2 regions of the Vibrio misgurnus genome follow, and region 1 is predicted to be linked to the other one. Evidence: predicted binding sites of a transcription regulator. Region 1 holds the regulator's gene; the other holds the start of a gene.
What was found. Region 1 encodes PurR, which represses purine synthesis genes. Its sites were predicted from a motif close to TNANGNAAACGTTTNCNTNA; they were not measured.

Region 1 (4,192 bases):
CTCTTCAGGGCGTAAGCCTTGCTGCGGTTGTAATTTGAATCGTTTACGGTGTGGCATATCTTCTAGCACGTGTGGAATGTTGCCACACACCGCATTCTTGTAAACTAAACCGTGATAGTTGTAAAACATCACCGATGCCATACCACCGGGTTTAACTTGTGCCAACACGTTTTGTAACGCAGGCTTAGGATCGGCCAGCCACTCCATCACCGCATGAAATAACAACACATCAACCGGTTCGCTAAGATGCTGTTGAATGGTCTGCACCGATGAGTGAACCAACCGATACTGCTCACGCAGGCCTTGGTTGGCAATCTCTTGCTCAGCCAATTGCAACATTTGTGAAGAAAGATCACATAAAGTGACGTGATGACCAAGCCGAGCGATTTTTTGCGAAAGTTGCGCCAAGCCTCCCCCTGCATCCAATATGTGCAAAGGTGCATTTGATGCATTGAATTGAGCGAGTAATTGCTGCAAATCTTCCCAAACAATGACTTGGCGGATCTCGCCTTTGTCAGAGCCGTAAATATTTTTTGCAAATTTGTGGGCAATATTGTCGAAATTACGGTCTTCAGTCACAGTAGCTTGAGTTATGATAATCCATCGTGCCCGCTATTCTGTCACAGGAATAGCAGGAATAAAGAGGCTTCGACTCTTTTTATATTCAAGTGCTGTTTTTTCGGACTGTTTTCACTATGTTTGAGCTGAAAAAAATTTTTTCTTCGCTGTTGATGCCATTGCCAGCGCTGCTGATCCTTGGTTTTCTCGGCTTGATGCTGATCATGTTCACTGCCAAACGCAAAACTGGCTGTCTGGTGGTTTTATTCTCACTCTCTGGATTGTTTCTGGTCTCCTTTCAACCGGTTGCCACTCGTTTATTAATGCCACTTGAGCGCGCTTACACCGCCTTTTTACCGGTCGAAGGCTCGCTCGATTACATAATGGTGCTCGGCAATGGTCATGTTGTGGATGATGATATACCACCGACCTCGGAACTCACTCGCGCGGCATTAATGCGCTTAAGTGAAGGTATTCGTATTTACCGCATGTACCCAGGTTCCAAATTAATTCTCTCCGGCTATGCCGGCGGCAGTGAAGTCAGCCACGCGCGGATGATGGCGCGAGTCGCCCTCGCGCTTGGCGTACCCAAATCCGATATTATTTTGCTGGAAACCGCCAAAGATACCTGGGAAGAAGCGCGCCAAGCAGCGGCATTTGTGCAGCAAAAGCGTATGGTATTAGTAACATCGGCCAGCCACATGAAACGCGCCATGCGCGAATTTCAATCAGCAGGTCTAACCCCGATTGCGGCACCGACCAATTACTTAGGTCATCTGAATATTATTCAGCCTTGGGACAAGTACATTCCAAAATCACGCTATCTTGAACAAACTGAGCTATTTTGGTACGAAAGCTTAGGGCTACTGTGGCAAACGCTACGCGATAGCGTGGTGGGTGATGCCAGTCCTGCACCTGAAACGAAACCGGTCAATGTCACGCTGGCCGATTAACCACCGGTTATGCCTTAGTCTGTTCGACTCGCAACAGCGATAGTGCACATTCGCTATCCTGTTGCGATTGCGGATTGATTTAAGGTACAAGGTCAATAAGCTATCACTGCTAGACCTATCAATTCAGAAATAAGTTACCGTTTGATGAATGAATTTGATTGCAGTTGCTGGCGGCGCAGTCTAAAATTCACCCGCAAATGATAAAACCAATATGATTGTAAACCGCTGTTTTTCGGCGGTTTTTGTATTTTATTACTTTAGGCATCATGATTGTTACGCCCAAGATACGTTATGTGTGGTGACTCGCACTCCAAGTATCATAGCTTGCTCAATCTCGCCTTACCTGCTGATTTAATTCACCAATAACATTCGCTGACATCAGCAGTCATCGATAGGAACACTCTATGGCTACGATAAAAGATGTGGCGCGCCTTGCTGGTGTGTCAACCACCACCGTTTCCCACGTGATCAACAAAACTCGCTTTGTGGCAGAAACCACCCAAGAAAAAGTGATGGAAGCGGTGCAACAACTTAACTACGCACCAAGTGCTGTGGCACGCAGTTTAAAGTGTAATACCACACGCACGATCGGCATGTTAGTGACTCAATCGACCAATCTCTTCTTCTCTGAAGTGATCGATGGGGTGGAAAGCTACTGTTACCGCCAAGGTTATACCTTGATCCTATGTAACACTGGCGGCATTTATGAAAAACAGCGAGATTACATTCGGATGCTCGCCGAAAAGCGGGTCGATGGTATTTTGGTGATGTGCTCTGATCTCACCCAAGAACTACAAGCCATGCTGGATGTGCATAAAGACATTCCGAAAGTGATCATGGACTGGGGGCCTGAAACTTCCAATGCGGATAAGATCATTGATAACTCAGAAGAAGGTGGCTATCTGGCGACCAAGTATCTGATTGAGCACGGACACCGCGACATTGCTTGCTTAAGTGGTCATTTCATCAAGGCGGCCTGCCAAGAGCGTATTCAAGGTTTTCGCCGCGCAATGGCAGAGGCCAATTTACCCATCAATCAAGATTGGATTTTAGAAGGCAACTTTGAGTGTGATACTGCGGTGCTAGCGGCCGATAAGATCATCGCGATGGATAAACGCCCCAGTGCTGTATTTTGCTTTAATGACACGATGGCGTTAGGTCTCATCAGTCGCTTACAGCAAAAAGGGATCCGCGTGCCAGAAGATATGTCGGTGATTGGCTACGACAATATTGAATTGGCCGAGTATTTCTCGCCGCCATTAACCACGGTGCACCAACCGAAACGCCGCGTAGGTAAAAATGCGTTCGAAATCTTACTGGAACGGATTAAAGATAAAGAGCATGAACGGCGAATTTTTGAAATGCATCCTGAAATTGTCGAACGGGATACCGTAAAAGACTTGACAAAATCCTAACTTACTTGAAAATTCACACCATCTATATTTGAAAGCTTGTCACATAAATCTGACAAACCTCATATAGAAAGAGTAGGATTAGTTCTGCGTATTCTCATAATTGAAACATTAAACTGTGAGAATGCGCTAAGAATGACTGATTTTTATCAGGAAGAATGTCACGCACAGGGCAAACCATTTGAAAGAGTGGGACGCAAAGCCTCCGGCCTAAACCAACAACTTGGTAGGTAGCGGGGTTGCCGATGGCAAAAATGCATACAGGCTGTTGACTGATTATTGACACCTTGGCTGCATGTTTTTGCTAATTTTCTCGGGCCTGATTTGGTGGCGTAGGTAACAATACTCCGAGACTAACAGCATGGATAAACCAGTATTAAAAGATTCAATGCGGCTCTTTGAGCAGCTAGGACGTGTGAAATCTCGTTCAATGTTTGGTGGCTTTGGTATTTTTGTCGACGATACAATGTTTGCACTTGTGGTCAACGATACGCTGCACATCCGTGCCGATGAAGCCTCGATTGAAAAATTCAAACAACAAGGTTATGCCCCATACGTTTACAAAAAACGTGGCTTCCCTGTCGTGACCAAGTATTACGCTCTGCCTGACAATTGCTGGAGTGATCCAGCCTCAATTCTAACTGAAGCTCATACCGCGCTTGATGTGGCTAAAGCAGAGCGTGAAACGCAAGCCCAAACCAAACCTGACCGTTTAAAAGATCTGCCTAACCTGCGTTTAGCGACCGAAAGAATGCTCAAGAAAGCCGGCATTGAAACGGTCGCCTCTCTCCAATCCAACGGCTCTGTCGCTGCCTATAAAGCCATTCAGCGTACTCATACTGCCGAGGTGAGCTTAGAGTTGCTGTGGGCCTTAGAAGGCGCAATTGAAGGTAAACACTGGTCGGTGATCCCACAGCAGCGCCGTGATGAGCTGTTAAGCCATCTCTAGATTAGTGTGATGATAACACTCACCGCGTCAAGCACAGAGTTCGCGACATAAATACCCAACCCGCGCCAATCATGGCGCGGGTTTTTTATTGCTCAATCACTCATCGGTATACCGGCCGCCGTTATCGTGATCAGCTAGGGCTAAATGCCGCGCTTAACGGATCTGACGCTGAATAAACTCGATTGAATGCTGATTGAACAGCTCCGGCTGCTCAACATTACACACATGCCCACAATTGGGGATCTCGTACAGCTCACTTTGTGTGTGCAGCGCCACCATCTCTTTAACCGGATGAATGAACATGTAATCTTTCTCACCCA
Region 2 (4,192 bases), 910 kb from region 1:
CTACTGAAGGGCTACGCCAACTCACCTTACGTCATTTGACCGACCAAGCATTAGCGCTACTGGAAAAATCGGCAGTGCAAGAGCTACTACCCTCGGGGCTGTACGATCAGCAGATGACCTTGGCTCAAGCGCTGAATATCATTCATCGCCCTTCGGCGGATATCGATTTAGGCCAGTTTGAGCAAGGACGACATCCCGCACAAGTGCGACTGATCATGGAAGAGCTACTGGCGCAAAATCTTTCGATGCTGGCGATTCGCAGCCAAGGCCAGCAAGATACCGCCTTACCACTGGCTCCTGTCCACCAACTCAAGCAGCAACTGTTGGCACAACTGCCGTTTTCACCGACCCAGGCGCAACAACGGGTAGTGGCGGAAATTGAAGCAGATCTCAGCCAAGCGCAACCAATGATGCGTTTGGTGCAAGGTGATGTCGGCTCAGGCAAAACCTTAGTCGCGGCGCTCGCAGCGGTACGCGCGATTGAGCATGGCTATCAAGTGGCTTTAATGGCTCCCACTGAGCTGCTCGCCGAGCAGCACGCACTCAATTTTGCCCAGTGGCTAGAACCGATGGGCATTCAAGTCGGCTGGCTGGCCGGTAAACTCAAAGGTAAAGCACGCGAAAACGAGCTAACCCGCATCGCAACCGGTGAGGCCAAAATGGTGGTCGGCACCCATGCACTGTTTCAACAGCAGGTTACATTTGACCACCTTGCCCTCGTAATCATCGATGAGCAGCACCGGTTTGGCGTCCATCAACGCTTAGAGTTACGCGAGAAAGGTGCAAAACAAGGCGCTTATCCACATCAACTGATCATGACCGCTACGCCTATCCCGCGTACGTTAGCGATGACCGCTTACGCGGATTTAGAAACCTCAGTGATTGATGAGTTGCCCCCCGGGCGCACTCCAATTCAAACCGTGGCGATCCCCGATACCAAACGCGATGAGATTGTCGAACGCATTCGCCATGCCTGCCTTAACCAAGGCAAACAAGCGTATTGGGTGTGTACTTTAATTGATGAATCCGAACTGCTCGAAGCGCAAGCCGCGGCAGAGACAATGCAAGATCTGCAACGCAAGCTGCCGGATCTGCGCATCGGTTTAGTGCACGGGCGAATGAAAGCGGCCGAAAAGCAGGCAGTAATGCAAGCCTTTAAAGCCAACCAACTGCATCTGCTGGTGGCGACCACAGTGATTGAAGTGGGGGTGGATGTGCCGAATGCCAGTTTGATGATCATCGAAAACCCTGAGCGTTTAGGGCTAGCTCAACTGCATCAGCTACGCGGACGGGTCGGCCGAGGCACCATCGCCAGCCACTGTGTATTGCTGTTTCACGCCCCACTCTCGAAAACAGCGCAAAAACGTTTAGCGGTACTGCGCGACAGCAATGATGGTTTTGTGATCGCCGAGCGCGATCTAGAAATCCGTGGCCCCGGCGAACTGTTGGGCACCAAACAGACTGGGCTGGCTGATTTCAAAATTGCCGATCTGGTGCGTGATCAAGCATTAGTGCCGCAAGTGCAGCGTATTGCCAGACACCTCCACCAGCGCTATCCGCAGCATGCACAAGCCATCATTCAGCGTTGGCTCGGCCAGCGCGATATTTACGCCAAAGCATAACGGCTCATCTGCCCCAGCCAGCGAAAACGCCCAAAGCAACCGTTTGCTTTTTTGATAAAAACCTCTATAATCGCCGCCATTTTACGGTTGACGCAAACGTTTACCTTGCTATACCCAAACCGGTTTAAGCTGCAGCTAACCACGCCGCTGCTGAGCATGGTAAGGGCTACTCTGAGCAGAGTCTGATTAACAGCAATCACAGAGGCGGCTTCTGCTCCACCTTAACCACCCATTCAGCGTGCGCAAGGTGTTATTTATCATCAGGAAAATCGCTATGACACAATCAACTTCGCGCCAAGCCGATCTGGTCTATCAACTCAATGATCGTCCACCTTTGCCACAAACGTTATTTGCCGCCCTGCAGCATTTACTAGCGATGTTTGTCGCGGTGATCACGCCATCGTTGATCATCTGTCAATCGCTTGGCGTACCGGCCGATCAAACCAATACCATCATCAGCATGTCGCTGTTTGCTTCTGGTGTCTCCTCGTTTATTCAGATACGCACCTTTGGTCCGATTGGATCTGGCTTACTATCGATTCAAGGCACCAGCTTTAACTTTTTAGGGCCAATTATTGGTGCTGGCCTTGCGCTCAAAGCGGGCGGAGCCAATATCGAAACCATGATGGCGGCTATTTTCGGCACCATTTTAGTCGCTTCATGCGCAGAGATTTTACTGTCACGCGTGCTGCAATTTGCCCAGCGCATCATCACTCCGCTAGTGTCTGGGATTGTGGTAACGTTGATCGGCCTTACCTTAGTTCAGGTCGGATTGGTTTCGATGGGCGGTGGCTATGCGGCAATGGCCGATGGCACTTTTGGTAGCCTAGACAAACTGGCCCTGGCCGGTACCGTATTAGCGATCATTGTGCTGCTTAACCGAGCGCACAATCCTTACGTGCGTATCGCGTCAATTGTGATTGCAATGCTGGTCGGCTATGTGATGGCCTACCTGATGGGAATGGTCAATACCGATAACTTAGCAGAAACCCAACTGATTGCGCTGCCAATCCCGATGCAATTCGGCTTAGGCTTTGATTGGTCACTGTTTATCCCGCTGGTACTGATTTTCCTGATCACGGCGCTAGAAGCGATTGGTGATATCACCGCTACCTCTGAAGTGTCTGGTGAACCGGTCAAAGGACCAGTGTATATGAAGCGCATCAAAGGTGGGGTACTGGCGGACGGTCTGAACTCGGCAATTGCGGCGCTGTTTAACAGCTTCCCGAACTCAACTTTCAGCCAAAACAATGGCGTGATCTTATTGACCGGTGTCGCCAGCCGTTATGTTGGCTATTTTATCGCGGGCATGTTGGTGCTGCTTGGCCTATTCCCAGGTGTCGCGAGCTTTGTACAGTTGATCCCTGAGCCAGTATTGGGCGGTGCAACCATTGTAATGTTTGGTACCATTGCCGCAGCCGGGGTGCGCATCATTTCACGGGTGGATTTGGATCGCCGAGCGATTCTGATCATGGCACTATCATTCTCAATGGGACTCGGCATCGCGCAAAAACCAGAAATTCTGCAGTTTATGCCCGATTTTATTAAGAATCTGTTCTCTTCTGGTGTAGCAGCCGGTGGGATCACCGCGATCGTGCTGAACTTGCTGCTGCCAGAGGTACGCCGCGATGAAAAAGCTGCTCCAGTAGTGAAAACTGAAGCAGCGTAATAATCAAACTAGGCAAGCAGACTAGGTAAGACAATCAACCTGACGGTTGAGACAGGGCTAATTTCGGTTAGCCCTGTTTTTTACTGTTGCAGTCTTATTTGGTGGGAAAACTGATTTGGGCGCGTAAGCCACCTTGGCTTCGGTTACTCACCGCCACCGCACCGTGATGTTGGCTGACGATCCGTTTCACAATCGCCAATCCCAAACCGGTACCTTCACTACCACGAGCCGTATCGCCACGGGTAAAAGGTTCAAACACCTTATTCACTTGGCTAGGTTCAATGCCGGGGCCATTGTCTTCGACACACAGCCAAACCAACTGCTTATCCGCCGTCATACCACTACTCACCTTAACCCAGCCATTGCCATAGCGCAGGGCGTTAACCACCAAATTACTCAGCGCACGCTTAATCGCAATCGGATTACCAAAGGCAGGAACTACCTCAGCTTGCAGATCGGTTTCAATCTGCACTTCATAGCCGCCTTCCGAACTGGCCACATCATTGGCAATCTCGTTAATATCCACCGCCTCAAAAGCTTGCCGATTGACCGGTTTTAGGTAATCCATAAACTGGCTGATAATTTGATTACACTCTTCGGTATCACTGATCATACTCTCTGCCAGATAACTATCTTGCGGCGACATCATCTCCGTTGCTAAGCGGATGCGCGTGAGTGGAGTTCGTAAATCATGGCTGATCCCAGCCATCAGCAAGGCGCGATCATCTTCTAGCGCTTGAATGCCTTTCGACATGCGATTAAATGCCCGCGTCACGGCCCGAATTTCCAACGTACCTTGCTCTGGTAAATGAGGGGGAATCTCACCACGGCCAACCATGTGCGCGGCTTTTTCTAGCGCCATCAACGGCCGATTTTGCAAACGAATGAACAGCCAGCCACC

Region 2: the regulator PurR is predicted to act here: its motif matches at 1,711-1,730, upstream of OOK74_RS10615 (uracil-xanthine permease family protein).

The regions. Positions count from the first base shown of each region.
Region 1 is NZ_CP113241.1:1,405,352-1,409,543, forward strand. It holds gene cmoM (tRNA uridine 5-oxyacetic acid(34) methyltransferase CmoM) at 1-579, opposite strand, end outside; gene elyC (envelope biogenesis factor ElyC) at 696-1,511, shown strand; gene purR (HTH-type transcriptional repressor PurR) at 1,916-2,926, shown strand; cyclic di-GMP riboswitch class I at 3,085-3,170, shown strand; gene OOK74_RS06605 (TfoX/Sxy family DNA transformation protein) at 3,285-3,872, shown strand; gene OOK74_RS06610 (alpha/beta fold hydrolase) at 4,026-4,192, opposite strand, start outside.
Region 2 is NZ_CP113241.1:2,313,639-2,317,830, forward strand. It holds gene recG (ATP-dependent DNA helicase RecG) at 1-1,622, shown strand, start outside; gene OOK74_RS10615 (uracil-xanthine permease family protein) at 1,897-3,291, shown strand; gene envZ (two-component system sensor histidine kinase EnvZ) at 3,386-4,192, opposite strand, start outside.